One region of the Vibrio sinaloensis genome, then DNA from elsewhere that is predicted to be linked to it. Evidence: predicted binding sites of a transcription regulator. Region 1 holds the regulator's gene; the other holds the start of a gene.
The links. The regulator CRP, encoded in region 1, controls carbon source genes, mostly activating them, when cyclic AMP is high. The targets are predictions, from matches to a motif close to TGTGANNNNNNTCACA.

Region 1 (15,242 bases):
TCAAACGGCTGTAAAATCTCGGCCAGCGGATAGCGGTTATAACCTGATTTGCCAAACGCCTCTTCCTTGCCCCCCGTGGTAATCACACTGCGCCAGTACTTGCCTTTCAATGCTTCACCTTTACCAAAAGCAAACCCTTTGCCGAGCACGCGGTCGAGCCATTCCTTGAGTAAAGCTGGGCAAGAGTACATATAAAGTGGGTGATGAAAGACAATCACATCGTGGGCATCGAGCAACTTTTGCTCGGCCACCACATCGATAAAGAAATCAGGATAATGGGCGTAGATGTCGTGTACTGTGACGTGATCAAGTGACTCGATTTTCTTGATCATGATTTGGTTGGCCACCGATGCTCGCGACTCGGGATGAGCATAAAGCACCAAGACTTTGGGTTTGGCTGCGGTTGTGGTCTCCATGAATTCGATTGCAATCCTTAACTATCTGGGAGTTAGATGATAACCGTGGTTATCAGATTGTTATACGTTGTTCACCAGAATAACGCAATAATCGACATCATCTGCCAACTGCCCTACTATTCGACCCATTACGAGCAAAGATAAAGCAAATATTATGATTACCTTCTCTGGCATACAGCTACTGCGCGGCGGCAAACCTCTGCTTGAACAAGCGTCGGCAACCATTCAGCCAGGTGACAAAGTCGGTCTGGTCGGAAAAAACGGCTGCGGAAAATCGACGCTGTTCGCCTTGATTAAAGATGAGCTCTCCATCGACGCTGGCCATTTTGCCAAACCCGCTCACTGGGAGCTGGCTTGGGTGGCACAGGAAACACCTGCACTCGAACGCAGCGCAATCGAATATGTCATTGATGGCGACCGTGAGTACCGCCGCTTAGAAGCCGACCTTGCCAAAGCCGAACAGCAAGATAACGGTACCTTAGTGGCAGAGATCCACGGAAAAATCGAAACCATCGGCGGTTATAGTATCCGCGCCCGCGCCGCTGAGCTCCTCGATGGTTTAGGCTTTAGCCAGCAGCAAATGAGTTGGAGTCTGACCCAATTTTCTGGTGGCTGGCGCATGCGTCTTAACTTAGCCCAAGCGCTGCTATGCCGATCCGATTTGCTCTTACTCGACGAACCGACCAACCACTTAGACTTAGACGCAGTGATGTGGCTTGAACGCTGGCTGCAAAACTACCCTGGGACCCTAGTGCTGATCTCTCACGACCGAGATTTTCTTGACCCTATCGTCGGGCGCATTATTCACGTCGAAAACCAATTGCTCAACGAGTACACCGGCAACTACTCATCGTTTGAAGATCAACGCGCGCAAAAACTGTTGCTGCAACAAGCGATGTACCAGAAGCAGCAAAAGCAGATGGCGCATATGCAAAGCTATATTGATCGCTTCCGCTACAAAGCTTCCAAAGCGCGCCAAGCTCAGAGCCGCATTAAAGCACTAGAGCGAATGGAGAAAGTGCTGCCAGCTCAGTTTGATAACCCATTCAGTTTTGAGTTTCGCCAACCGGCCGCTCTACCAAACCCTATCATCATGATGGACGATGTCTCTGCCGGTTACGATGACACGCTGATCTTAGAAAAGATCCGCCTCAATCTCGTTCCAGGCAGTCGAATTGGACTACTCGGCCGCAACGGCGCCGGTAAATCGACGCTGATCAAGCTGCTGTCTCGCGAGCTTCAAGCTCAAAGCGGCGACCTGACCTATTCGCAGGGCGTTAAAATCGGCTACTTCGCTCAGCATCAGTTAGAGACGCTGCACCCAGAAGAGACGCCACTGCAACACATGATGCAGATTGCCCCGGATAAAAACGAACTCGAACTGCGTAACTACCTAGGTAGCTTTGGCTTCCAGGGGGAGAAAGCGCTTGAAAAAGTCGCTCCTTTCTCCGGTGGCGAAAAAGCGCGTCTGGTCTTGGCGCTGCTGGTATGGCAAAAACCCAACCTATTGCTGCTCGATGAACCCACCAACCACCTTGATCTCGATATGCGTCAAGCACTCACCCTCGCCTTGCAGACCTTTGAAGGGGCGATGGTGATCGTCTCGCACGATCGCTACCTACTGCGCGCAACCACCGATGATCTATACCTAGTGCATGACCGTCAGGTCGCGCCATTCGACGGTGACTTGAACGACTATTACAAATGGCTCACGGACCAGCAGAAACTGCAACGACGTGAAGCGCAAGAGCAGCAGCCAGAAAAGAGCTCAACCAATAGCGCCGCGGCGAAGAAAGAGCAAAAGCGCCGCGAAGCGGAGTTTCGCAAGCAGACCGCGCCAATTCGCAAAAACCTGACAAAACTTGAAGATAAAATGGATAAATTAGGTGTCGCGCTAGAGCAAGCCGAGCTGCAGCTCTCAGACAACTCGCTTTATCACGCCGAAAATAAAGCTAAACTTAATGAAGTACTCGCCACTCAAGCCGACAGTAAAAGTGCGCTTGAAGAGGTGGAAATGGAATGGATGGCTGTTCAGGAACAGCTTGAACAGATGGAACTGGAGTTCAATAGTCAATGAGTTCAGAGCACGCCCCAATATCTTTAACCCTGGAGCACTTATGGCAATTTAGCCTGCAATATTACAGTGTGCGAGAGGTTAAAGAGGCGTGCCTAACCCTGCAAAACCAGTTCAAAGGCAACGTGAACCTGCTGCTACTGCTCAAGTGGCTAGATGAGCAGCAGGTCTGTTTTTCCGACCAAGATTGGCATCAGGTCGAGGAGTGTCTAGGTCGCAGTGAAGCGCTGCTACTTAACTATCGCGAGCTAAGGCGAAAACTCAAGCTGCATCTACCAGATACCCTATATCGCGAAGCACTCCAATTTGAATTGCAGCTCGAAAAGCAGCAGCAATCGGATCTGGTCGATTGCATCAACAGCCTAACCTTAGCCCCCAACCATGGCGAACCGCTCACTTTGCGTTACTGCCGCCAATTAGGAGGGGAACCCCTCTACGCCGTTTTCTCCCAGCCGTACGACGATATCGCAAGCCGCTAAACAAGGGACACACCATGACTCAATTTACCGCAGCGACTGGCTTAGCCAATCCGCACCTGCAGACATTAGCCCCTCGTTTAATCCGTAAAAAAGCCTTGTTTGATCCTGTATGGCAAACCTTAGATACGCCGGATGGTGACTTTCTCGACATCGCTTGGAGTGAGCCCTACGACCAGCCAAGCGCCAAACAAAAACCGCTGTTTGTGCTGTTCCATGGCCTTGAAGGTTGCTTTTACAGTCCTTATGCTAACGGGCTGATGCACGCCTTTGCCAATCAAGGTTGGCTGTCGGTGATGATGCACTTTCGCGGCTGCAGCGGCAAACCCAATCGGCTGGCTCGCGCTTACCACTCAGGCGAAGTCGAAGACGCGCGGTTGTTTCTCCAGCATCTGAATCAACATTTCCCAAACCAGAAAAAGGTCGCCGTTGGCATTTCGCTAGGTGGCAATATGTTGGCCAACTACCTCGCACAGTATCGAGATAACCCATTACTCGACGCCGCCACTATTGTTTCAGCGCCACTCGATCTTTCGGCATGCTCAGAGCGGATCGAGAAAGGCTTTTCCAAGTTATACAAAACCTACTTGCTCTCCTCGCTCAAAAAGAGTGCGTTGCAGAAACACCATCTACTTAAGGGCGAGCTCGGTGTCAGTTATCAGCACATTAAGCGCGTCACTCGTTTGTACGACTTTGATGATCTTATCACTGCGCCACTGCATGGCTTTAAAGATGCCGCTGACTACTACCAGCGCTGCTCGGGAATTCATCGCCTGCAAGAGATTCAACTGCCGACGCAGATCATCCACGCTAAAGATGATCCCTTTATGACCGATGCGGTGATCCCCAAATACATTTTGCCCGACAACATCGATTATCGACTGTTTGAACAAGGCGGGCATGTGGGCTTCGTGACCGGAACGGCGCTCAAACCTCGTTTCTGGTTGGAAGAAGCCCTCCCTGCCTACTATGAAAGTTTGGCCGTTTCTGCATAATAGCCGCACTGCACTATCGAGCATAAAATAATGAGGTATTTATGATCGTTCCATGGCAACAAATTGACCCAGACACCCTAGACAACCTGATCCGTGAGTTTGTGCTCCGAGAGGGCACAGACTACGGCGCTACTGAAGTTTCCTTGCCCCAAAAAATTGAGCAAATTAAAGCACAATTACAATCAGGCGAAGCGGTGGTGGTTTACTCCGAACTGCATGAAAGCGTCGACATTCAACTGAAAAACAAGTTCTAAGCATTTAGCGCATGACATACAGTGACTCGCTGAAAAAGCGTGTTATAGTGGTCAGCGTTAACAGGAAAGTTATTTACAGACAAGGTTTGTCATGTCAGCAAAACACCCTATTATCGCGGTGACCGGTTCATCTGGCGCCGGTACCACCACCACTTCAGAAGCGTTTCGTAAGATGTTCAATATGATGAACATCAAACCCGCTTGGGTTGAAGGGGACAGCTTCCACCGTTTCACCCGCCCAGAGATGGACGTCGAGATTCGCAAGGCTCGTGAGCAAGGCCGCCATATCAGCTATTTTGGCCCGCAAGCCAACGACTTTGCTGCACTGGCCGAGTTCTTTCGTAAGTTTGGCCAAGAAGGGGTTGGACAAGTACGTCGTTACTTGCATACCTTCGATGAAGCGGTGCCATATAATCAAATGCCGGGAACGTTCACCCCATGGCAAGACTTGCCGGAAAACTCGGATGTGTTGTTTTACGAGGGCTTGCACGGCGGTGTAGTCGATGGCGATGTCAATGTGGCGCAGCATGTAGACTTCCTGATTGGCATGGTGCCTATCGTCAACCTAGAGTGGATTCAAAAATTTGTGCGAGATACCCGAGACCGCGGCCACTCACGTGAGGCAGTGATGGACTCGATTGTCCGCTCGATGGACGATTACCTCAACTACATTACCCCGCAGTTTTCGCGCACGCATATTAACTTTCAACGTGTCCCGACCGTCGATACTTCTAACCCGCTTAACGCCAAAGGCATCCCCAGCTTAGACGAGAGCTTTGTGGTGATTCGCCTGCGCGGGATTAAGAACGTCGACTACCCCTATTTACTGGCCATGATTGACGGCTCGTTTATGTCACGCCACAACACCCTAGTGGTACCGGGCGGAAAAATGAGTTTCGCGATGGAATTAATTGTTAGACCTTTACTGCAACAATTGATTGAAACTGGAAAAATTGGTTAAGGCTCACAGCCAAAACACGATTACTTTTCATACCGTGATCATGTGCACATTTTTGCTTAGTAAAACCCTAGTCGGACCCGATTAAAATCAAGAAATCGTTTTCGAAAAAGGATACTATTTGATACCGAAACACAAGTTGGCTTGCAGCATTGATAAAGTGCTCTTATCCTAGTAAGTCTTGATTTAAGGCTTGCGACAACATGGAAAGCAGCAAGCGTACCCTGCAGAGGAAGTGAGATATTATGGTTCTAGGTAAACCTCAAACCGACCCTACATTAGAGTGGTTCCTTTCACATTGTCATATTCATAAGTACCCATCAAAAAGCACGCTAATTCACGCGGGCGAGAAAGCCGAAACTTTGTACTACATCGTTAAAGGTTCTGTAGCGGTTCTTATCAAAGACGAAGAAGGTAAGGAAATGATCCTTTCTTACCTAAACCAAGGCGACTTTATCGGTGAACTTGGCCTATTCGAAGAAGATCAAGAACGTACCGCTTGGGTTCGTGCAAAATCTCCTTGTGAAGTAGCGGAAATCTCATTCAAGAAGTTCCGTCAGCTGATCCAAGTTAACCCAGATATCCTAATGCGCCTATCAGCTCAAATGGCAAGTCGTCTACAAGTGACCAGCCAAAAAGTGGGCGACCTTGCCTTCCTTGACGTGACAGGCCGTATCGCGCAAACGCTACTTAACCTAGCGAAGCAACCAGATGCAATGACCCACCCAGACGGCATGCAAATCAAGATCACCCGTCAAGAAATCGGTCAAATCGTTGGCTGTTCTCGTGAAACCGTTGGTCGTATCTTGAAGATGCTTGAAGAGCAAAACCTGATCTCTGCTCACGGTAAGACTATCGTGGTTTACGGTACGCGTTAACTGTCAGTGACGAGTGTTTAGTACCTAGTTCCTAGAGTAAAAAACACGACGAAATATGATTTTAAGCCACCCAATGCAAGTTGGGTGGCTTTTGTTTTTTGAGCGGATGTCATTCCAGAAGTGAGGAACGAGCTATCTGGAATCTATACTTTGTGCAGCCAATCAATAGATTCTGAATCACGCTCGTGCCTCGCTGTTCAGAATGACATTTTCAACGACTGCTCACCAACAGTAGAATCGCTACCCGTTAGTACTCTCAAAAATCTTATCCGCTGAAGCGGCGACAAATCCTGGATACAGTTCACCGTTACTCATTGGGTAACGCTTGGCGAACTCATAGAAGCCACCAGGGATGATTTCACTGCCTTCAGTAAACTGAACGGCAACTTTGTCAGCCATAGTAGAAGACTGCTCGAGTAATACCTCAGGTGAGCCTTTCACTTCGCCACCAAACTCATTGATGGTAAAGCCCGCCTGACGCAGGTGGTCATTGACCCCTTTCACTTCATCAAATGCGTTAAGTTGGTTAACACTGACGGTAAAGTGGTTAGCTCCATAGCCATGGGCGGCTAACCAGGCAGCGTATTCACTCTCTTTCGCTAGGGTTTGGTAATCATCAAAGCTCAACTGCCACAAACGACCGCCATACAAGAACTCATGACCTTTTAGCTTATCGGCGTCTACTTGCTCAACTAGCTTGGCAACGATAGCTTGTAGCTCACTCGAGCACTCATCCACTTTCAGTTCACTGATGAAGACTTTTGGCTGTTTTGGATCTGGGTGCTCAAAGTGCTTAGCCACCAACTTCTTACTTTCAAACACGTAATCACCACATGGCTTGTAACCCGCATCAAGGAAAGGCTGAGCTAAGGTTGCGATGCCAAGCGGCGCAACATTAAATGTGCGCAGGGCAATGTGGTCATTGATCAGTGCTTCATCCTCTTGCAGCAGTTGATGCACTTTTTCAGCAGAGGGACACAAGCGTTGAATATAGTCACTCCATAACGACTGGAATAAAACATCTGGCGACATACCGCCTCCTTGTTAGGGTTGTTTACTTAGTTATTGGTTTTATAAAAGAGGCCACCGGACTGACATGTCCAGAAAAGTCAATCCGATAGCCTTCAGCCGATGACGTTGCTATGCCCGCGGCCGGGCAAAAGCGAACCTATTCGATTTATAGCTCTACACCAGGGCTCAAGCTGGCAGGAAGCACAGTGGCTTCGCCCTCCATTGAGGCCATTGGATAAGCACAGTAATCAGCGGCGTAAAACGCACTTGGGCGCAAGTTGCCTGATGCCCCAGGGCCACCAAATGGCGCATCACCACTGGCTCCGGTCAACTGGCGGTTGCGATTGACGATACCGGCGCGAATGTGGTCGACAAAATAGTCCCACTCGCTGTCATCAGTCGAAACAAGACCTGCCGACAGGCCAAAACGAGTATCGTTCGCCAGTTCTACCGCTTTGTCTAAGCCTTGGTAACGCACCACTTGTAGCAATGGACCAAAGTACTCTTCGTCTGGTAACTCAGCAATCGCGGTGACATCGATGATGCCCGGGGTCACGAATGCAGCTTCACCGGCTGTCGCTTCCACTAAGCTCTCGCCACCCAGTTTCTGTAAGTTCGCTTGCGCTGCCAGAATAAAGTCTGCGGCAGCTTTAGAGATCTGCGGCCCCATAAACGGCGCCGGCTCAGCAAATGGCTGATCAACGCGAATCTTTTTGGTGGCTTCAACCAATTTGGCGATCAAGGCGTCGCCTTTCTCACCCACAGGCACATACAGACGACGAGCACAGGTACAACGTTGTCCTGCACTGATAAACGCTGACTGAATAATGGTGTAGACAGTGGCATCGACTTCGCCATAATGCTCTGAAATGACCATTGGGTTGTTGCCACCCATTTCTAGCGCAAGCATTTTACCCGGCTGACCGGCAAACTGGCGGTGCAGAATATGCCCGGTGTTAGCACTACCGGTAAACAGCACGCCATCAATGCCTTTCGATTCAGCCAGGGCAATCCCTGTTTCTTTAGCGCCTTGAACTAGGTTGATCACCCCTTTTGGCAATCCCGCTTTTTCCCACAGCTTCATCGCAAACTCTCCAGTTAGCGGAGTTTGCTCTGAGGGTTTAAATACCACCGTATTACCAGCGAGAAGCGCAGGCACAATATGACCATTTGGCAAGTGACCAGGGAAGTTATAAGGGCCAAACACCGCCATCACACCCAATGGTCGATGACGCAACACAATTTGGTTACCCGCCGCTTCACGTTGTGACTCACCGGTACGCTCATGGTAGGCACGAATAGAAATGGCAATCTTACCGGCCATCGCCGCAGCTTCGGTGCGAGTTTCCCAAATCGGTTTACCGGTTTCTTTGGCAATGATTTCGGCGATTTGCTCGCTGTGCTGTTTGACCTGCTCAGCAAACGCCAGCACGACCGCTTCACGCTCGGCAAAGCTGAGCTTCTTCCAAGCGATGAAGGCACTGCGCGCCGCCGCTACAGCTTGGTCCACTTGTTGCGGCGTTGCACTGACGCCCTGCCAAATAACCTCGTTGTTATATGGGCTAACCGAGTCCATTGGCTCGCCTTGTCCTGCGAGCCACTCTCCTGCAATCCAATGTGTCATTGTCTAATATCCTTTATTTACTGCGGCAACATACGTACAAACTCACCCTCTTTCACCTGTAGCGCTTCCGCTACCGTTGGTGAAAGGATCACAGAGTCTGTTTCTCGGTCGTACGCCGCTTTTGCTGCGGTTGCACGGAAGTGTTCGAATGAGGTGTTCGAGATTAAGAAGTCTTGCGAACTTGCATGCTCAGCAACCGTCACCTTGGCACGGATCGAGTGGCGCACCGACTCGATATTACGCAAGTCACACTCAACGGTCGGGCCCGCGTCAAAAATGTCGACGTAGTTGCGGCAAGTAAAGCCCTCTTTCTCCAGCAAACGCAGTGCAGGCTTAGTGTTTTCGTGCACCTGACCAATCACCGCTTGAGCCTCTTTACTCAGCAAGTTGATGTAAATCGGAAGTTTCGGCATCAGATCCGCAATGAAGCCTTTAGCACCAATGCCGGTTAGATAATCGGCCATGGTAAAGTCAATCGAGAAAAAGTGCTCTTGCAACCACTGCCAAAACGGCGAGTTACCGTCTTCATCAGAGACGCCGCGCATCTCAGCAAAAATGGTTTTAGAGAAACGGTGCGGGTGCTCAGCCATCATCAAGAAGCGACATTTCGACATCAAGCGGCCGTTCAATCCTTGACGGAAACTCGGACGCAAGAACAGGGTACAAATCTCACTGCAACCTGTGTAGTTGTTGCCAAAAGTCAGCAGCTTAACCGTATTGTTAACGCCCAGCTTGCGCGATGAATGCACCACGGTACTGATGTGATAGGAGTAAAAAGGCACATCCCAACCAATCGACGCTTCAATACCAGTACAGCCTGCAACTTCACCCGTTTCATGGTCAAAGCCGACCATCAGGTAACCTTCGTCACCAGGTTCGGTTACGTCGGGTTTAGCAAAACTGTACTCTGAATGGGTAATGCGATTGGTCAACAGTTCTTCGTTAACCGGTAGAGATGTGAATCCGTGACCCGACTCCACTGCGCAGGTGTGCAGCGCGTCGTAATCCGACATTGCAATTGGGCGAACAACCAGCATCGATACTTCCCTCCTGATGCAAGTAATTAGAGTTTCGAGTCGATAGATGGCGAGTAACGAGATTAAAAACCTATATCTCGCTACTCGTAGCTCGAAACTTTTATTCTTATTTAACTAATGTCGCTAGTGCTTTATCTAAGCGATCCAGTCCTTGTTGAATTTCTTCTTCTGTGATGACCAGTGATGGAGTGAAACGCACGACGTTTGCCCCTGCCACTAACACCATCAAACCTTGTTTACCGGCTGCTACGAGAACATCACGAGCACGGCCCTGCCACGCTTCGTTCATCGCCGCACCAAGCAATAGGCCTTTACCGCGAATTTCGGCAAAGATGTTGTACTTGTCGTTGAGCTTAGTTAGACCCTCGCGGAATAGCGCTTCACGCTTAGCCACGCCAGCAAGCGTTTCCGGTTGACTCACGACATCCACAACCGCTTCAGCGACGGCACACGCCAATGGGTTACCACCATAAGTCGAACCATGTGTCCCCACCTTCAAGTGCTGAGCAAGCTCAGTCGTGGTTAGCATCGCACCGATTGGAATACCGCCACCGAGTGATTTTGCGGTACTTAGGATATCGGGTGTCACACCCAAGCCTTGGTAAGCATAGAAGTTACCGGTACGGCCATTACCCGTCTGAACTTCATCAAAAATCAGCAGTGCGTTGTGCTTATCACACAGCTCACGAACCGTTTGAACAAACTCATCCGTTGGTGAAATGATGCCGCCTTCGCCTTGCAGAGGTTCCATCATAATGGCACAGGTGCGATCTGAAATGTGCTCACGCAGCGCATCCACATCGTTGTAAGGTAGGTGAGTCACATCGCCCGGTTTAGGACCAAAGCCATCTGAGTATGCGGCTTGTCCACCGACGGTCACGGTGAAGAAAGTACGGCCGTGGAAGCCTTGAGTAAAGGCGATGATTTCTGATTTCTCAGGCCCAAACTTATCTGCTGCGTAACGACGAGCAAGCTTGAGTGCAGCTTCGTTCGCTTCTGCGCCTGAGTTAGCGAAGAACACTTTTTCTGCAAAGCTGACTTCGGTGAGCTTCTTCGCTAGGCGAAGTGCCGGTTCGTTGGTCATCACGTTGCTGAGGTGCCACAGCTTTTGACCTTGTTCGGTCAGTGCGTTCACCATAGCCGGGTGACAATGACCTAGGCAGCTCACGGCAATACCACCAGCAAAATCGATATATTCGTTACCTTGCTGGTCCCAAACGCGAGAGCCCTCGCCTTTTACTGGGATCATTTCCATTGGGTTATAACAAGGTACCATCACCTCATCAAACAAACCGCGTTCTACTTTATTTTCTACAGTCATTGCACATTCCCTCTCGATACCGCATGCATAGCGAATATGGTGTCCTTACTTCGATTCAATGAAATAAGATATTGTTTTGCCATTAAGCAATTACGGCATTGTATTTACATTTAATTAACCATTTCAATAGTGATTTATTCTTTTTAACAACCCTATCAAAGGCCAACACTCACCATCTGTGCGTATTTATGCATCACGCCATCACTTTTATGAAGCAATATATTCTTATAGCAAAGATAAGCTTAGGTTAATCATAGGCTCAACAAGGGCTGGAGCGCAGGCGCAGCGAACCGTACGCATAGTTTTTCACAGACTATTCAAAGCGGGAATTATGAAAGAAATGTTAAGAAAAGTGATCTTAGTCAGGCTTTAGGAGCACGATAAAGCCGTGCATCCTTGTTTAAAGCAGTCGGCGCGCGACAAAATTGGCGAGGATTTGGTGGCCTTGCTCTGTTTTAATTGACTCGGGATGAAACTGTACCGCATCGATGGGCAAGGTTTTGTGTTGGTAGCCCATGATTTCATCCATAGAGCCATCACTGAGCTCGGTCCAAGCCGTGAGTTCAAAGCAGTCCGGCAGGGTGCCATTTTTGACCACCAGAGAGTGGTAGCGCGTCACGGTTAGGGGGTTGTTCAGGCCCGAAAAAACACTGCGGTTGTTGTGGCGAATCGGTGAAGTTTTACCGTGCATCACTTGCCGAGCGCGCACCACCTCACCACCAAACACTTGCGCAATCGCCTGATGGCCCAGACACACTCCTAAAATCGGCAATGTTCCGGCAAAGTGTTCAATCGCCGCCAGCGAAATGCCCGCTTCATTGGGTGTACACGGCCCAGGAGAGATCACCAAATGGCTCGGCTTAAGCGCTTCAATTCCTGCAATATCAATCTCGTCATTACGCACCACTTTCACCTCAGCACCCAACTCGCAAAAGTACTGGTAGAGGTTGTAAGTGAACGAATCGTAATTATCGATAATTAACAGCATTGGCGTAACAGCGTGTGATAAGGGTTCCTATAAGGGCGGTATTGTGCCGCACCCGTTTGGAAAGGCAAGTCTTTGACAAAAATTAAGGCCAGCAGTGCTGGCCTTATCTTTTTACATCGTGATCGATTTAGCGGCGACGACGCCACATTGCAATACCGAACAGTGACATCATGGCACCGATGCCAAAAGAGCCACCCATCTTCAGTTCAAGTACCGCTGGGTCGTGGTCTGATGAACGGAAGTGATCGCTGTACTTAGGCAGGTCACCTTTGTACTCGTTGTTGTAGTCAAACAGGGTCGATTCACCACCGTTAATGTGCCAGTCTGTCGCATCCACAAAATGCTTCTCTAGACTTGGGCTAATCAATAGGTGGTCAAGCGCGCCCACTTCATCGTTGAACGAGTAGCTCCAACTGTTTGGATGGGCTTTCGCCACTGCATTAATGTAACCGTAGCTGTCGGTAATCACCGCACCTTGGTCGCCAAATTGCATTTCGCCACCAATGTAAGTGTTACGTGCGGCTTTAATGGTTTTACCATACTTCTCTTGGCTGTAATCGGTCAGTACGAGCATTGGATCTTCCATGCCGTAAGAGTTCATATCACCCAAGATCACTTTATGACCGTCGATCTCTTTCAGTGCGTCACCCAGTGCCACGGCTGCCGCCACACGGAAGTTTTCACACGAACCTTGTTTATCCAGATCTTGACCGCCTTGACCACCTTGCTCAACAGGCGCTGCGTCTTCCCAACACTTTGAACCTTTTGATTTGAAGTGGTTAATCGCAACGGTAATCGTCTCCTTAGTGCCTTTCACTTTGAACGTCGGCGCTAGAGAATCACGTTGATAGTTTTTACCGTCTTCAATCACTTTACCTTTGTCGTCTAGCACTTCTGGGGCTTGTTGACTTGGCATCGCAATCACGCGCGACTGTTTCAACTTAACCACTTTAGGGCGGTAGATCACGCCGGTGGTGATCACGTCGGTACCAATGTAGTCATTTTCATCCGTCACTTGGTCGCCATTGCTATCCACTGCAACGAAGGCGTAGCGATCTTTCTTGCGCTCAATACGCTGGTTAAGCTGCTCAACCAACTGTTGAATAGCACCATTTTGACCAAAGCCGTTGTTCTCAATTTCCATCAGGCCAATGATGTCTGCATCGAGACGTAGAATCGCGTTGACGATCTTCGCTTGCTGGACTTCGAACTCTTCAAAGTTGTTGGCACCACGGTTGTTGCCATGTGGGTTAGTGTCGCCACCAAATGGAGAGTTGAAGTAGTTCAATACGTTGAACGTCGCGATGCGTAAGTCGCCCTCTTTCATCTCAATCTCTTGCGTGCGAGGGTCGTTGCGCACAAAGCTTTCGCTGGTCAAGGTATTGGTTGGGATCAAGCGGTAATCACCGTAGCTGTATGTGATCACACCCTCTAGACCAACGATGGTGTCGTCGATACGGATGTAATCTTCAGTCGAGCCATCTTGGTCGATATCGGTACGACCAAATTCTGGATAATAAGGAATTTGACCGTTGGCCGCTTTCTGATCGGACTCAACATAAAGGCGACGCTCTGCGTTTTCGATACTTTGCTGTTTCGCCAGTTCAGAGCCAGCGACAAAGTTTTGGTTTGGCTGCATACTGATGCGACCTTGAGCCAAGACCATATTGTTGCGACGCGCCGCATAGTCGTAACCAAAGGTACGGGTGACACGCATATCCAGCGCTTCCGTGGTGCGCACTAGCATACCTTCGTAGCGCTCTAGCGTGCGATCAAAGTTGGCATCACTGGTTAGGATTTCAATGTCTGTCGCGCTAGGTGCCGCTTGCTCACCTTGCTTAACCCAGTTGTTGTTCTCTGCTTTAAGTTGGGTGTGATTGTAGTACTCCTGCACCTTACCTTTGACACACACCACATCCCCCGCTTTTAGCCCAGAGCTTGATTGGTTAGTGTGTACAAACAAGCCTTCTGATGTCTGTGGGTTGTAGTCGTCAGTTAATGCTTGCAGGTAGAAACCTTTGGTCAGGCCGGTGGTAACGGCACTCACCACACCTTTAACGAAAAAGTCTTCATTGGTGATGTATGGGTAGCCGTTGATAAATGGTGAAGTATCGCCTTCGCCTTGGATCTCTTGAATAGACGTGAAGCTCGGCGTCTGACCATCTTGGGTACAGGCAAACGGCTCTGGTGCTGTGCCACCATCAAGCTCGCCCAAACCGTCGATGCTATCTTTCGCCAGCGATGACCATTGAGAAGCGTCATAAGTAGAAGATGGGGTCATCGCATCTGAGTTACGGACTAGGGTGACATCTTTGGCAAAGTTGCTGCCGTCGTTCACAGTGCCAATCACATCATGCACAGCGCCATCTTTTAGCAGCGCCATCGGGTCGTTGCCATTAAAGTTCGCCGTGGCGCTGTTTAAGATATCTGCGACCGCTTTAATGTCGTCACTGGCACTGGTGTGTGCCACAACCAAGACACTTTGCGCAGCGAGCACTTGCCCATTTAACGAGAGTTTACTTCCCCATTCGCCTGAGCCATTGTTTTGTTTAGCCAGCTCGTAGCCATCAAGCGAGACAGGGCTATCGCCGGTATTGGCAATCTCAATCGCTTTGTTGTAACTCCCCCCTTCAACATATTGAGAGAGGATGATGTCCGCCATTGCTGGCGACGAGAGGGCGCCCGCGACCACTGCGGCAAGGAGTGTAGGAGTCAATTTTTGTTTCATGTTATCCACCATGCATCGCTTTCAATGTTGAGCAACAACTAGAAAGCGTGTTCCAAATCACTTTTTGTGTGACGAGTTATTTTAAAACCATGCTCAGTGTTGATGTTTTTTATGAAACTAAAAATTACATTCAGTGACAGTGAGATTTCGATCTCATAGATTTGATGAATAATTGAAGCACGGTCATATTTTCAACACCCGAGGATAACAGAAGTTTCAATAATGAGATTATCGCATTGAAATAGTTAAGCTTTTACTAATGAATAGAGTTTTAGCTCTATACGAATTTCGTATTATTGATCAAAAAAGGCGCGTGGATACGCGCCCTTTTTGATCACTGGCAGTTGATCAGTTAAGTCGATTGCGATCATCATCATCGTCTTTGCGTTGGTACTCACCTTCAAAGGTGTTACCCGACGAGTCGTGACGCTTAAACGGGTCTTGTTCGAACGGCCCTTGTTCAAAAGGTTGACCATTAAAGC
Region 2 (15,242 bases), 920 kb from region 1:
TACCCCTCTATTTTTAATGATGAAACGCCAGAGGACTTACTCTCCCCACTTGACGTAGTATTACTGAAACTGCTCTATGAACCAGAATTGACCCCAGGTATGAATGAGCAACAAGTTCGAACAGTGATTGGTCCTATACTTCAGCGCTATCAAAAAGACGGCACCTTAAAAAGCGCCGTCTCTGTCTCCACGGGCGGAGAATTGTTTCAGTTAGTGGGATACTGAGACCCTAAGCTCCGCGCTTTTTAAGTTCAAATTCAAACTCATCGGGGTAAAGCACGACGCCCTCTTGATTGCTGTCGGGAAACACCACCACTGCTAACTCGTCATCTTCTAGACCATAGGTCCAGCGGCTAAACCACTTAGCCGTAGAAATCGCTTCCGCTTGGCAATGAGCCCACTCCCCTGTCGCCCATTGCTGAGCAAATTCTTGGTGTGGCCACACAGGAACGCAATCTTCATCTTCGCTGTTAAGCATCACACAGCCATGTTCATCCGTCAGAATCCAGACTTTACGTTGCTGTGCCATCTCTTTGATACAGTAGTTTAAGCGCTCATCTGGACGCATCTTATTTACCGATTCAATTTGTTGTTGCGATAGTGGTTGTGACATACATGCCCCTTAAAAAATAAAACGCCCACGATAGATACGTGGGCGTTCGTCGCGATTGCTCGATAAATTACGCTAGTTCAGCTTGTAGCCAAGGCCAACCTTGCTTCTTACGACTTAGCGTGTTTTCCATCATCAGCACGCCATCTTTTTCGTGCTTAACCAGCTTCTCTGCCCACTCACCTTTGTAGAGTAGACGAGTTTGTGCGGTAGTGATATCGGTTAGCATCACCGCGGCAAATGCCAGACCTTCTTCGTTGCAACGACGTTCTAGATCCGCTTCAAGCGCGTCAATCATGCCATCAACTTGCTCAAGTGTTGCAAGCTCAACTTGGCCAACCACAACATCACGACCATTGAAAGGGTAACCTTTCAGATCTTTTTCGACCAATTCAGCCGCTGATAGGCCTTCGATGTTAGTTTTTGCGATCAACAAATCTTTGATGAACGTGTCGACGTCAGTCACACCAGCGATTTCTGCAAGCTCGGCCACTGCGTCTTTGTCTTTTTGAGTACAAGTCGGTGATGCAAAACCTACCGTGTCAGATAGAATCGCAGACATCATAAGCTTAGCAATTTGTGGCTTGATTTCATGACCTTCAATCTTGAACATGTTGAACAGTACAGTGTTAGTACAACCAACAGGCCAAATCCACGCTTCCATTGGGTTCACTGTCATCACATCACCTAGGCGGTGGTGATCAACGATACCCAGGATTTCAGCCTCAGCCACGTCATCTGGAGCTTGTGCGAGATCTGAGTAGTCTACCAACCAGATTTTTTCGCCCGCCACTGAAGTGCGTAGCTCTGGAACTTCTGCGCCAGCGACTTCAAGAATGTGTTGAGTTTCACGGTTAATTTCACCTTGGCGAATCGGCTTTGCCTCAACACCACGTGCTGTTAGCAGTTCGGTTGCGACTAGTGCACTACAGATACTATCGCTATCAGGGTTCTTGTGACCTACAACTAGAATCATCTTTTTTCCTATCTGACTTTATTTATTCCCGACTTGGGCAATTACTCACAAACCCAATATTTTACCCTAATTTGTCCGTTTGTCATCGGCTGAAAAAGAATATTTCGGCATAAGACATAGTGTGACGATAAAGCCGAACAAAAACCTATTGAAAATAATTCTCATTAGCATAAAATGATAACTATTATCATTTGCATTAAGAGCGAGTATGGATAGCATTAAGATCAGCACGCAAACAGCGATAGGCTTCAAACTTGCCCAGTTTCGTCCCGCTTATAGACGGCTGCTGTTGCCTATTGGTCTGATAACGCTGTTGTTGGCACCTCAGACTCGTCAGTCAGTGCTGCTCTCATTGGCCGATGCTTACTGGGCCGTTGCGTGTTATGTCGCGTTTACTCTTTCACTCTATCACTACTTAGCACGATTGTTTCGTCATCCCAATCGTGTAGTGAACCTTTATCACTCTTCACCCACCTACCAAGTCCTGTTTGCTTCCCTACTCGGGGCCTTGCCGGGCTGCGGCGGAGCCATCGTCGTGACCACCCAATTTGTTAGTGGTCGAGTAGGATTTGGGGCCTTAGTGGCTGTACTGACTTCAACCATGGGCGATGCGGCGTTTCTGCTCCTTGCCAGCCAACCGAAAACGGGGTTGGTGGTGATAGTGGTTGGTTGCGTTGTGGGTTGCCTCACCGGTTGGTGCGTAAACGTCATGCATCACGAAGGCTTTTTACGCCCCAAACATACCAGCACTTCCCCTACCCATCAGTGTTGCCGCAACCACTCTCCCTCAATTGAGCAAACGGCAATCAATTTACAAGGTAAGTTTTGGCAATGGTTGTTGCTACCATCAGCGATCATCGCAGGCTTGAACTCGTTCCAAGTTGATATCAACTCATTGCTGTCGTTGCCTACACTGACGATGGAGTGGATCGGCGCAGTGCTTATCGTGGTCAGTATGCTGCTGTGGTCACTGACAAAGGAGATCAGCGACTATCAGTCAACCGTGGCAGAAGACTGCAAATCATTCTCTTCGCATCCGATGCAAAAAGCCGCTCAAGACACCAACTTTGTCACCGCTTGGGTCGTGGTCGCGTTTGTGGCCTTTGAGCTAATCCAAGCCAGTGCCGATATTCAGATGTCAGCAATACTCAACGATTGGGGACCCTGGATGCCCATGGCAGGGATGATCATCGGTTTACTGCCTGGATGCGGGCCACAGATCCTAGTGACGAGTCTTTACTTATCTGGGGCGGCGCCACTATCAACGCAGCTATCGAACGCCATAGCCAATGATGGTGATGCGCTATTTCCGGCCATCGCCTTCGCTCCCAAAGCCGCTTTGGTCGCCAGTTTGTACTCAGCGCTGCCGGCACTTTTAATCGGATATGGCTACTACTGGCTGTTTGAATAACTTGGTTTTACCGCTCTCCACCACAACAAACAGAGACAAAAAAGCGCCCCAAATAGGGGCGCAAATTAAGGAGGAGATTGTTTTGCTTTGGTTATGCCACTTTCTGTGGTTTGGGTTTGCTGATTTTCGGCTGTCTATCGGCGAAAAACTCTTGGTGTAAAGCGAAAATCGCTTGCTGGTACTCTTTGTCACTAACGACAAACTGCACATTGACATTGCGCATTGACGAGTGCAGCGCCACTGGCGTAATGTCTTGATTAAGCAGAGCAAATACGCCCTGCGCGAGCGCTTTATTGGTATCAATCTGTGCCCCAATAGCAGAAATCAGTGCGACCATGCGTCCCTTGATTTCAGCTTGCGGGTACTTCTTCTCTGCCTTGTACAACACTTTGTTCAGATTCTCACTGCTGCCACCCAAGTAATAAGTGATCGAGTTGGCATTCATCTCTTTACCGATTAGGCTCACATGCGCGTCAGCAATGATTTCCATCAAATCGTAACTGACATTGTCCACATTGCCGACCATGCCTTGATCAAACAGATGCAGCGCAAATACTTTCTCTTTACCGGCAATAATCTCGATTTTATCTTTGCTCGATTGGTAGTCATTCGAAATCAATGTGCCTGGATGTTCAGGTTCAAAGGTGTTCTTGATTTGCAGCTCGATGTTTTTATCGCGAAGGCCAGCGGCAGCATTGGGGTGAATCGCTTCCATGCCTAAGTTTGCCAGTTGATCGGCCACATCATAGTTCGTCTTACCAATCGGCAGTACTTTATCCGGGCCAACAACACGAGGGTCTGCCGAACTCAGGTGATACTCTTTGTGAATTATCGCTAAATCGGCATTAGTGATCGCTGCAATTCGGCTAAAGGTAATCTCACTATAACCACGGTCATAGGTCGACATAAGCCCCTCAGAACAAGACGCATAGCCAGTCACAATAGGCAGCTCTTTGGTGACATCAATGCCAGCAAATGCATCTCGAATACTCTCATCCAAGCTTTTCGGCGTATTGGTCGTCCAACCAGAGAGGTCGACAAAACGAGCATTTAGGCCGATGTTCTTCAGTTTTAGTACCGTGTTAAACGCACTATGCGCTTCACCGATTGACGCTAAAAACTCACGGATTTGTGGTAAGTAATGACGCAGCGAAAACTGGCCATACTCGCAGGTTTCAAGAATATTGGAGATGCAGTTCTTCGCCTCTGCAATGCGCGAGCGAATAAACTTGTCTGCGCGGTGGCGACTCATTGGGTCGGCAAACATATGTTCATTGGTCAATAGCATACGTTGCTCTAAATAAGAGAGCGCTTCTTGCCAACCGTCATCGCGTTTGGCAATCAGTTGATAGACACCTGGCTTGCTGGTTTTTTTACACTCAAGTAGTGAGTCGGTCATGCCGCCATACGCCGATACAACAAACACTCGGTTATAACGGTCGTTTTCAGCGGGACGTAAAATAATGTTATCGAGAACAGCATCAAATGCTGTCATTGAGGTACCGCCGATTTTCTCTACGGTATAAGTCATATAAGAACCTTTTGGGTTTCTAAAATGTGGGTTGAGTGGGTGAACAAAAGGGGCATCTTGCCCCTAAGAAAGGTCAACAGACCCTCGAAACAAACGATTAATCAACCAGTGGGTAGACACCGTTTTCATCATGAACTTCTTGACCTGTAATAGGCGGATTGAACACACAGGCCATCACCATTGGCGTACCTTTGTAAGCACGCAGATAATGTTCATCATGTTTGTCTAGGATGTAGAGGGTGCCTGGACGGATCGGATAGGTTTCGCCGCCAACCACTTCAATCTCTCCTTCACCACTCACACAGTAAACTGACTCAAGATGATTCTTGTAGTGGATGTGCGTTTCAGTATCTTCATAAATGGTTGTGATATGAAATGAGAACCCCATGTTGTCATCCTTCAACAACATACGAACGCTTTCCCAGGTTTCAGCGACCACGCGACGTTCACTATCACGACACTCTTCTAGTGTTCTTACTATCATGTTTCACTCTCGTTTTAAGATGCTTTCTTAATGTGTTTAGCGGCTACTTGATTCACTGATTTCTCAAAGATCGCTAGGCCTTGATCTAACTCAGCTTCAGTGATGGTCAACGGGCAGAAAAACTTCACCACCTCATCATTTGGACCAGCCGTCTCGATCACCATGCCATTGTCAAAACAGGCACTGGTAATCTCATCAGAGATGTCTCCGTCGTGACACTCGACACCCGTCATCATGCCTCGACCCTTTTGCTGCAAGAACAGCTCTGGATAACGTTTAATGTTGCGCTGAATGACTTCGCTCACTTTTGCAGAGCAAAGGGCAATGTGTTGTTCGAATTGTTCATCAGCCCAGTAGATTTCTAGCGCTTTTGCAGCGGTGACAAAGGCATGGTTGTTACCGCGGAAGGTGCCGTTGTGTTCACCTGGTTTCCACAGGTCGAGCTCAGGTTTGAGCAATACCACCGCCATTGGTAGACCGTATCCACCGATTGATTTAGATAGGGTCACGATGTCAGGAACGATGCCAGATGGCTCAAAGCTAAAGAAAGTTCCAGTGCGGCCACAGCCTGCCTGTATATCATCAACAATCATCAGAATGTCATGTTGGTCACAGAGCTTACGCAGGCGCTGGAGCCATTGATTTGAAGCTGCATTGAGTCCGCCCTCGCCTTGCACTGTTTCCAACAGCACTGCGGCAGGTTTATCCATACCGGCAGAGTTATCATTGAGCATGGTTTCGAACAGTTTAAGGCCGTCAATATCTGCGTAACCTTCGAATGGAATGCGCGTCACATTGGTCAAGCTCGTGCCTGCACCTTGGCGGTGATGCTGGTTACCGGTTGCCGACAACGCACCCGTTGTGCAGCCATGGAAACCGTTAGTGAATGCCACTACTGAGTCACGACCTTTGACCTTACGCGCCAACTTCAGCGCTGCTTCGACAGCATTGGTGCCTGTCGGTCCAGTAAACTGGACTTTATAGTTCAGATCGCGCGGTGCCAAAATATAATTTTGTAGCGCGGTTAAGAAGTCCGCTTTTGCTTGAGAATGCATATCTAGACCGTGGGTTAGGCCATCCATCTCGATGTACTCAAGCAAGGCGAGTTTTAATACAGGGTTATTGTGGCCGTAGTTCAGTGAACCTGCCCCAGCGAGGAAATCTAGGTAACGATCGCCTTGTTCAGTTTCGAGCCAGCAACCTTTTGCTTTAGTGAATACTACTGGAAAACTGTTCGAATAAGAGCGGACTTTTGATTCCTGCTTTTTAAAAATATCCATGATGATACCGTTTCTAACTCCTGATTATTGGTTGTGGTTTAGTGGGATACGATATAGGTATTCGCTATCATGCTTCCCTTTGAAGTGTTTATGCTCGTCAAGAAATTTACTCACCTTACCTTGCAAACCATGCTGTTGGTCTAGCTTGTTAAACAGTGCCCATGATGCTTGGTTGTCTTTGGTGATGGTGGTTTCAACCGCGTCAATGTTGCGCAAGTTTTCTCGGTTGAGCAGCGATGAAAGCATAGTGAATGCTAGACCTTGACCACGAAAGTCAGCGCCGATTGCCACCTGCCAGACGAACAGAGTGTTCGGTTGCTCAGGTTTTACGTAAGCAGAAATAAAACCCGCAACCTTGTCGCCTTGCTTAGCGATCACACACGTTTTACTAAAGTGAGTAGACTGCAAAAAATTACAGTACGAAGAGTTAACATCAAGAGGTGGACACTCAGCAATCAACTGGGCGACGCCATCTCCATCTTCAGCACAAGGCTGACTTAATTTCAGTTCAGACTGGTGGTCATCCTGTATTTCTGGGTACATAACCCAAGGTGCTGAAGCTATCATGTGTAAATACATTTCCTTTGAACTCTAAACAATTAACGCCATTAATATCGGCTAAACCGGATTGAAAGATCAAATCACACTGACATTAAGCGCCCATTTATGTGACTCATATCACATAAACAAGCCAAATATTAATTAGTGGTCTAATTAATGATTTATCAACATGCTGATCGTGTTAGGGTAACGCCCGCGCGATGGCGCTGATTCGTCGAACAAATGACGCTGACGTGTAAAAACATGAACAAATTTGTTAAGGTTTCGGCACTACAAATCAAATAGATAGATGGACGCGAATATGCGACTTTGGATAACGTTTCTCGGCTTGCTTTGCACTCTAACTAGTCTGCCAGCCTTCTCTGAACCCACCGCCTACTCAGATTCGGAATTACTCGACCGCCCACTAATGGAGCGTTATATCCTGGATGAACTCAAAGCATTGAGGCAAGATCAGCAAGATTTAGAACGTCGAGTCATCGTACAAATTACCGATCGTGAACTGAGCGTGGCTGACAAGTCACTTAACTATGCCAACGTCACTGTTACCTACTTTTTCTATATCATCGCAGGTGTCGCGTCTCTTATCGCTTTTGTTGGATGGCAGTCTCTACGGGAGTTCAAGCACAACACTAAAGAGATGGCGGACAAGCGTCTTGATGCAATCGCCAAAGATTACGAGAAAAAGTTCAGCGTGCTCGAACGCGACCTGAAACGCAAAACTCGTATCATCAGTGAAAACAATAAAGAAATTGAAAAGATTAATGAGATTCACAACTTGTGGTTGCGAGCGCAAAGCATGCCGACCGCAGAGCAACGGATTGATGTGTTCGATGAGATTTTAACCATCAGACCTGGTGATTTAGAAGCCTTAACTTACAAAGCCGACGCGGCGATGGAAATTAAAGAGTACCACTGGGCACTTAGCCTTTGTAACCGCGTGCTCGAGCTAGACACCACCAATGGCCCTGCACTCTATCAAAGAGCCTGTGCCTACTCCCGTTTGGGTGTTGAGGAGCAAGCTATTGAAGATCTCGAAAAGGCGATTGAAGCCAGCCCGTCTATCTCTGATTTGATCGATAATGAGCCGGATTTGGAAGGTTTGCATGGCAACCCGAGGTTCGATGCCCTAATTCCGGTACACACAGAAACTTAGCGATTTAGATACAACAAAGCCGCCTTTTTCGGCGGCTTTTGTGTTTAATGCGATTATTTATGACGCTCTTTTAGCTTGTTAATCACATCGTTGATTGATAAGCCTTGATCCTGCAGCAGTACCATCAGATGGTAAATCAGATCCGCAGACTCACACACTAACTCCGCCTTATCGCCCGACGTCGCCGCAAGCGCGACTTCAACGCCTTCTTCACCCACCTTTTGCGAAATCCGCTTGGTGCCACGAGCATAAAGACTAGCGGTGTAAGACGAGTCTGGATCGGCACTCTTGCGGGCAGCCAATAATTGCTCAAGTTGATGAAGCCACACCATTTGGCTCTCTTCTTGCACATCACCATCCCAACAGGTCGTTGTGCCCGTGTGGCACGTCGGGCCAATGGGATTCACTTTAACCAGTAGTGTATCGCTGTCGCAATCTAGGGCGATGTTCTTAAGCTGCAACACGTTGCCCGAGGTTTCACCTTTGGTCCAAAGGCGTTGTTTGGTGCGCGAATAAAAGGTTACTTGACCTGTTTCACCCGTTTTTGCCAACGCATCCTGGTTCATGTAACCCATCATCAGCACTTGGCTAGACTCAAAATCTTGGACGATGGCAGGGACCAGACCATCCACCTTTTCCCAGTTGATTCGCTCTGTTAGCGAACTGACGTCGGCGGTGTTAAAACTCATAGTCGTACCTCAATACCTTGTTGTTTCAAATACTGTTTTAGTTCACCGATATTGATGACTTGTTTGTGGAATACCGAAGCGGCAAGTGCGCCATCAACGTTAGCTTTTTGGTAGGCTTCGGCAAAGTGCTCCATCGCACCTGCACCGCCCGACGCAATCAAGGGGACGTTACACACTTCACGCACCATGTTCAGTTGGTCGATGTCATAGCCGTTACGTACACCGTCTTGGTTCATCATGTTGAGCACGATTTCACCAGCACCACGTTTTTGTACTTCTTGCACCCAATCACGGGTTTCCCATTGAGTCGCCTTGGTGCGTTCCTCATCACCAGTAAACTGGTAGACCTGATACTTGCCGGTCTCTTTGTCGTAGTAGGAATCGATACCTACCACAATACATTGCACGCCAAACTTGTCCGCAAGGTCGGTAATCAACTGAGGGTTGGCCAATGCAGGTGAGTTAATCGACACCTTATCTGCGCCAAACTCAAGAATGCGCGCCGCGTCCTCTGCCGATTTAATACCACCAGCCACACAGAACGGAATATCAATCACCTCTGCCACGCGTGCAACCCAACTTTTATCGACAACGCGGCCATCACTTGATGCCGTGATGTCATAAAACACCAACTCATCTGCACCTTCTTCCGCATAGCGCTGCGCCAGAGGAACGATGTCGCCAATGATTTCGTGGTTGCGGAACTGGACGCCTTTAACCACCTGTCCATCACGCACATCAAGACATGGAATTATTCGCTTTGCCAACATGCAAATGCCTCCTCTGCTGTGAACTTACCGTCTAACAGTGCGCGGCCCACAATCACTCCAGCCACACCACTGCCTTTTAGTGCTTCGATGTCTGCTAATGAGCCGATACCACCTGAAGATTGGAACTGCACTTGAGGGTACTGTTTGCATAGATCGACGTAAAGCTCGACATTTGAGCCTTCTAGCGTGCCGTCACGAGAGATATCGGTACAAAGCACGTGCTGCAAACCTACCGTTAAGTAATCGCTGATCAGCGCTTCAATAGTCACGCCCGAGTCTTCTTGCCAACCGGAGATCGCGACTTTACGGGTGCCGTCTTGGTCAATGTTGATGTCTAGCGCGAGCACGATTTTCTCCGCGCCGTACTTTTCCATCCAACCTTTCACAAGCTCTGGTTGTTTTACTGCGGTAGAACCGACTACAACACGCTGCGCACCGGCTTCTAACAGATCAATCACGTCTTGCTCTGTACGCACACCACCACCGATTTGGATGTTCGCTGGCGTGCTGGCTAGTAGCTTTGCAATTAAATCAAGTTGGCGCGCTGTGGTGTCTTTCGCGCCAGTTAAGTCCACCAAGTGCAGCCAGTTGGCACCCGCTTGGTGGTACAAGTTGAACTGCTCGGCTGGGTCGACTTTGTACTCGGTCACTTGACCGTAATCACCTTGATAAAGGCGAACCACCTGTCCTTCAATTAAATCAAGAGCTGGAATAATCACACTAAATCCCTTTTATAATTCTAAGAAGTTTTGAATAAGCTTCGCGCCCGCTTTTGAAGAACGCTCTGGGTGGAACTGCACACCATAGTAGTTGCCACTCTGCACTGCTGCAGTAAATGGATTTCCGTAATCACATTCGGCGATGGTGTAGCCTCCAACTGGCATCGCAAAGCTGTGCACAAAGTAGAAGTACTCGCCTTCCTCAATCCCTTTGAAAAGTGGATGACCCGCCTTTGCCGCCACCGTGTTCCAGCCCATATGAGGAAGCGGTAGATCGCCAGTTTGCAGTAGCTTCACTTCACCGTCACACAGTCCGAGACACTCCACCAGCTCGTCTGCTTTTTGGCCTTTCTCTTGAGAAACTTTACCGAGCAATTGCATACCTAAACAGATACCAAGCAACGGCTTTTCTACTTGTTTTACCAAGTTGATTAGATCACGCTCTTCAAGGTTTTTCATCGCTTCACTCGCGGTTCCTACGCCCGGTAGAAACAGCTTATCCGCAGCCAAAACCACTTGCGGATCTTTAGATATGGTGACCTCATAACCAAGGCGTTCAATGGCGAACTTGACTGAAGATACGTTGGCGCATCCGGTATCGATAATGACGACTTTCTGTTCTGTCATTGGTTACTCTCCCTTAAAGAACGCCTTTACTACTTGGCAGTTCAGTACCTTCAACTTTGATCGCTTGACGTAACGTGCGGCCAAAGGCTTTAAACAAGCTCTCAATAATGTGGTGATCATTGTCGCCCGCAGAAGAAAGGTGCAGCGTACACGCTAGGGTATCCGTCAGAGAGCGGAAGAAGTGAACCACCATCTCCGTTGAAAGATCACCGACCTGCTCACGACCAAACTGGGCATCAAATTTAAGGTAAGGACGACCAGATAGATCCAATGCACATTGTGCTAAACATTCGTCCATCGGCAGACTAAAGCCAAAGCGACCAATGCCACGCTTATCGCCTAACGCCTCTTTCAGAGCTTGACCAAGAGCAAGCGCGGTATCTTCGACGGTGTGGTGATCATCAATATGCAAGTCACCTTCTACTTTACACACCATTTGGAAGCCACCGTGAGTGGCAATTTGATCTAGCATGTGGTCAAAGAATCCCAGCCCGGTAGAGATATCGTTGCCCCCTTGCTCATCCAGGTTGACCGCAACTTTGATGTCGGTTTCCTTTGTGGTGCGAATGACTTCTGCCACACGCGCGTTTACCGTCAGATCTTTAACGATTTGCTTCCAGTTCATGGTGTCAGGGTGATACTGGATGCCGCGAATCGCCATGTTCTCTGCCAACTGAAGATCCGTGACGCGGTCACCGATAACGGCAGAGTGTTTGAAATCGACTTTACCTTGTTGCAGGTACTCTTTCACCAAGCCAAGTTTTGGCTTGCGACACGAGCAGTTTTCGTGGTCAAAGTGAGGACAAATCAGTACATCATCAAACTTGACGCCCTGAGATTCGAAAATCTCCATCATCATGTTATGTGGGGCATCGAAATCAGCTTGTGGGTAGCTGTCGGTGCCGAGGCCATCTTGGTTTGTCACCATAACTAACCGATAGCCTGCATCTTGCAAGGTAAGCAGACTAGGGATCACCAATGGCTCTAGTTTAAGTTTATCTAGACGGTCAACTTGAAAATCAACAGGAGGCTCAACAATTAAGGTGCCATCACGGTCGATAAATAGAATTTTTTGTTGCTTACTCACTCGAACTTCCTTATTTCAAAATAGGATGATGCAGCGAAAAGCCGCCACACCAAAATCGCTTTAGCTGTAATAATTTCTAATGAAACCGAGGGTTTTCTCACACTCATCTCGGCTGCCAATACTAATACGGACACAATCCTCTATCGGCGAATTGCGTAAAATGATTCCGCTATCCCATGCTGCTTTAAACAGTTCATCGCCATTAGGGAACTTCACTAATAGGTAGTTTCCCCAACCTTCATAAATTTTTAGCCCAGTAATCATGGATAAACCGACTTGCAAATAGGCGCGATTGGCATTGAGGTCGAGCACTTGAAATTTAGCTCGAGCCAAGCCCGCCTCAGACAGCGCCTGAGTCGCGATTTCAGCCACAGGTACAGGCACTGGGTAAGGGGCGATAACCTTAAGCAGCACATCGATTAACTCTTTGTTTGCCAGAGTAAAACCGCAGCGCAAACCTGCAAGTGCAAAGGCTTTAGATAGGGTACGCAAGATAGCCAAGTTAGGGTACTGTTCTAACAAGTCGACCGTCGACGCTTCTGGACAAAAATCAATGTACGCTTCGTCCATCACCACAATGGCTCGGTCTTTGGTCATCTCGAGCAGAGAGACGATATCTTCACGTTTCACCAAGTTACCGGTTGGATTGTTGGGCGAACAAACAAACACCAGCTTTACGCCATCAAGATTGGTTTCAATCCCAGCCAGGTCAAGTTGCCAGTCCGATGTTAATGGTACCGTTTTACGCTCAACACCAATGGTTTCGGCACTGATAGCGTACATGCCGTAAGTAGGCGGGCAATAGAGAATGGCATCTTCACCTGGCTCAACAAAAGCACGAATCAGTAACTCAATGCCTTCATCCGCACCGCGAGAGGTTAAAGTTTGCTCTGGTTTCACCCCCGCATACGCAGCGTAAGCTTGTATCAACTCTTTAGGTTGGCATTCACTGTAGCGATTGAGGCGAGCAAAATCGGTTTTGTATTCATTGTCAAAAGGTGATTCATTGGCGTTTAGCCACACATCACCGCTTCCGCCAATGCGACGCGCAGAAAGGTATGGCGTCAATTGTTGAACTTGTTTACGTGCTAGCTTTTCCATCTCAATATTCCTTACGCTTTACCAGCCAGCTTCTCAACGCGAATCGTGACAGCACGTTTGTGGGCATCAAGCCCTTCAGCTTCTGCCATAGTGACCACAGTTGGCGCCAGATTTTTTAGCCCCTCTTTCGACAACTCTTGAACCGTCATGCGCTTAGAGAAATCTGCTAATCCAAGGCTTGAGTAGGTGCGGGTATAACCGTAGGTAGGAAGCACGTGGTTAGTGCCGGAAGCGTAGTCGCCCGCTGACTCTGGCGACCAATCACCCAAGAAGATCGAGCCAGCATTATCAAGCAGTGGCAACAACTCGCGCGGGTTTTTAGTTTGAACGATGAGGTGCTCAGGACCGTAGTAATTAGAGATTGCAACCGATTGAGTGATCGATTCGGCAATAATAATTAAACTCGACGCCAGTGCTTGCTGGGCAATGTCAGCGCGTGAAAGCTGCTTTAATTGACGTTGAACCGCATCCGTTACTTGATCGGCAATAATCGGCGAAGGGGTTACTAATACCACTTGAGAGTCAGGACCGTGCTCGGCTTGGCTCAGCAAATCGGCAGCGATAAAATCGGCATCAGCGGTCTCATCGGCCAACACCAGGACTTCCGAAGGACCTGCTGGCATATCGATAGCAGCGCCGCGAAAATCGTTACTCACCTGGCGCTTGGCTTCGGTAACGTAGGCGTTACCCGGGCCAAAAATTTTGTCTACTTTCGAGACGGTTTCGGTCCCGTATGCCATCGCCGCTACGGCTTGACCGCCACCAACGTTGTATACTTCATCAATACCACACAACTTGGCAACGTAGAGAATCTCGTCGGCGATAGGCGGTGGCGAGCACAGTACCACTTTACGACAGCCGGCGATTTTCGCTGGTACGCCGAGCATCAATACCGTTGAAGGAAGTGGTGCGCTGCCGCCGGGGATGTAAAGGCCCACTTTTTGAATCGCTCGCGTCACTTGCTCACACACAACCCCAGGCTGAGTCTCTACCTTAATCGGTTGAGGTTTCTGCGCTTTGTGGAACTTAGAAATGTTTTGGTAAGCTTGCTCAAGCGCTTGCTTCATCTCAGCAGAGAGTCTTAAACACGCCTGGTCAATCTCAGCTTCTGACACTCGAATCGATTCCGGTTTTACCCCATCAAATCGCTCAGTCAGCTCGATCAATGCCGCATCACCATCTTGACGTACCTTAGCAATAACCTCAGAAACAGCGGCGGTAATATTTGCGCCTTCGCTGATTGCAGGGCGCTCTAATATTGAATCTTGTTGTGATTCACTCAATGACTGCCAAACAACGGTTCTCATCGCTTTTACCCCATCATTTTTTCAATTGGTAGCACTAAGATTGAACTGGCACCCAGTTCTTTTAGCTGCTCCATGGTTTCCCAGAATAGATTCTCGGTACTCACCAGGTGCACCGCCACTTTCTCTTTATCGCTTGATAATGGCAGTACTGTCGGGTCTTCAGCACCAGGTAGTAGGGATTTGATCTGTTCGAGCTTGCTGACGGGAGCGTGAAGCATGATGTATTTCGACTCTTTAGCTTGTTGCACACCTTGCATACGAGTGAGAAGTTTCTCTATAAGTGCTGTCTTGTCGGCATCAAATTCGCCTTTTCGCTGGATGAGCGTTGCTTTGGACTGGAAAATGACTTCGGCTTCTTTTAGGCCGTTCGCTTCTAGCGTTGCGCCCGTTGACACAAGGTCAGCAATAGCATCGGCCAAACCTGCACGCGGAGCCACTTCAACAGAGCCGGTCAGCATACAGGTCGAGAATGAAACACCTTGCTGGTCCATGTAAGCTTTTAACAATTGCGGGTAAGTCGTGGCGATGCGTTTTCCTGCAAGATCTTGCGGCCCGTTGTACTCTTCGTCTTTATCAATGGCAATCGACAAGCGGCAGCCACCGAAATCTAAACGACGCAGCGTTACAAACTCACTTGGCTCGCCGAGCGCTTTGCGGTCTAGACGGACTTCTTCAAGCTCATTCTCACCGATGAAACCTAGGTCGACCACCCCATCCATGATAAGACCAGGAATATCATCATCACGGACGAGTAACAGGTCAATCGGCATATTTTCAGAGTGAACGACTAAACGCTCACCCATCACATTGAACTTCACTCCACACTTTTTCAGTAAGGCTTGGCTCTCTTTACTAAGGCGGCCTTTCTTTTGGATTGCGATTCTTAGGCGTTGTGTTTGCATTACTTTGTCCCTGTGCAAATTTGTCATCATT

Region 2: a site for CRP is predicted at 6,960-6,975, ahead of ectA (diaminobutyrate acetyltransferase). Genes of this name have one in related genera too.

The regions. Positions count from the first base shown of each region.
Region 1 is NZ_CP096199.1:2,712,218-2,727,459, forward strand. Features, by position in the region: gene kefG (glutathione-regulated potassium-efflux system ancillary protein KefG) at 1-416, opposite strand, end outside; gene MTO69_RS12390 (ABC transporter ATP-binding protein) at 571-2,493, shown strand; gene MTO69_RS12395 (TIGR02444 family protein) at 2,490-2,969, shown strand; gene MTO69_RS12400 (hydrolase) at 2,984-3,961, shown strand; gene MTO69_RS12405 (YheU family protein) at 4,003-4,215, shown strand; gene MTO69_RS12410 (phosphoribulokinase) at 4,307-5,176, shown strand; gene crp (cAMP-activated global transcriptional regulator CRP) at 5,419-6,051, shown strand; gene MTO69_RS12420 (DUF1338 domain-containing protein) at 6,292-7,083, opposite strand; gene astD (succinylglutamate-semialdehyde dehydrogenase) at 7,229-8,686, opposite strand; gene astA (arginine N-succinyltransferase) at 8,704-9,723, opposite strand; gene MTO69_RS12435 (aspartate aminotransferase family protein) at 9,830-11,044, opposite strand; gene MTO69_RS12440 (aminodeoxychorismate/anthranilate synthase component II) at 11,445-12,032, opposite strand; gene MTO69_RS12445 (ExeM/NucH family extracellular endonuclease) at 12,160-14,760, opposite strand; gene MTO69_RS12450 (FxsA family protein) at 15,109-15,242, opposite strand, start outside.
Region 2 is NZ_CP096199.1:1,787,636-1,802,877, forward strand. Features, by position in the region: gene MTO69_RS08105 (DUF2927 domain-containing protein) at 1-225, shown strand, start outside; gene MTO69_RS08110 (DUF2750 domain-containing protein) at 230-613, opposite strand; gene MTO69_RS08115 (manganese-dependent inorganic pyrophosphatase) at 681-1,586, opposite strand; gene MTO69_RS08120 (putative manganese transporter) at 1,795-2,997, shown strand; gene MTO69_RS08125 (aspartate kinase) at 3,089-4,528, opposite strand; gene MTO69_RS08130 (ectoine synthase) at 4,626-5,012, opposite strand; gene ectB (diaminobutyrate--2-oxoglutarate transaminase) at 5,027-6,292, opposite strand; gene ectA (diaminobutyrate acetyltransferase) at 6,317-6,859, opposite strand; gene MTO69_RS08145 (tetratricopeptide repeat protein) at 7,155-8,009, shown strand; gene hisIE (bifunctional phosphoribosyl-AMP cyclohydrolase/phosphoribosyl-ATP diphosphatase HisIE) at 8,063-8,698, opposite strand; gene hisF (imidazole glycerol phosphate synthase subunit HisF) at 8,695-9,468, opposite strand; gene hisA (1-(5-phosphoribosyl)-5-[(5-phosphoribosylamino)methylideneamino]imidazole-4-carboxamide isomerase) at 9,450-10,187, opposite strand; gene hisH (imidazole glycerol phosphate synthase subunit HisH) at 10,200-10,814, opposite strand; gene hisB (bifunctional histidinol-phosphatase/imidazoleglycerol-phosphate dehydratase HisB) at 10,828-11,901, opposite strand; gene hisC (histidinol-phosphate transaminase) at 11,962-13,002, opposite strand; gene hisD (histidinol dehydrogenase) at 13,014-14,309, opposite strand; gene hisG (ATP phosphoribosyltransferase) at 14,315-15,211, opposite strand.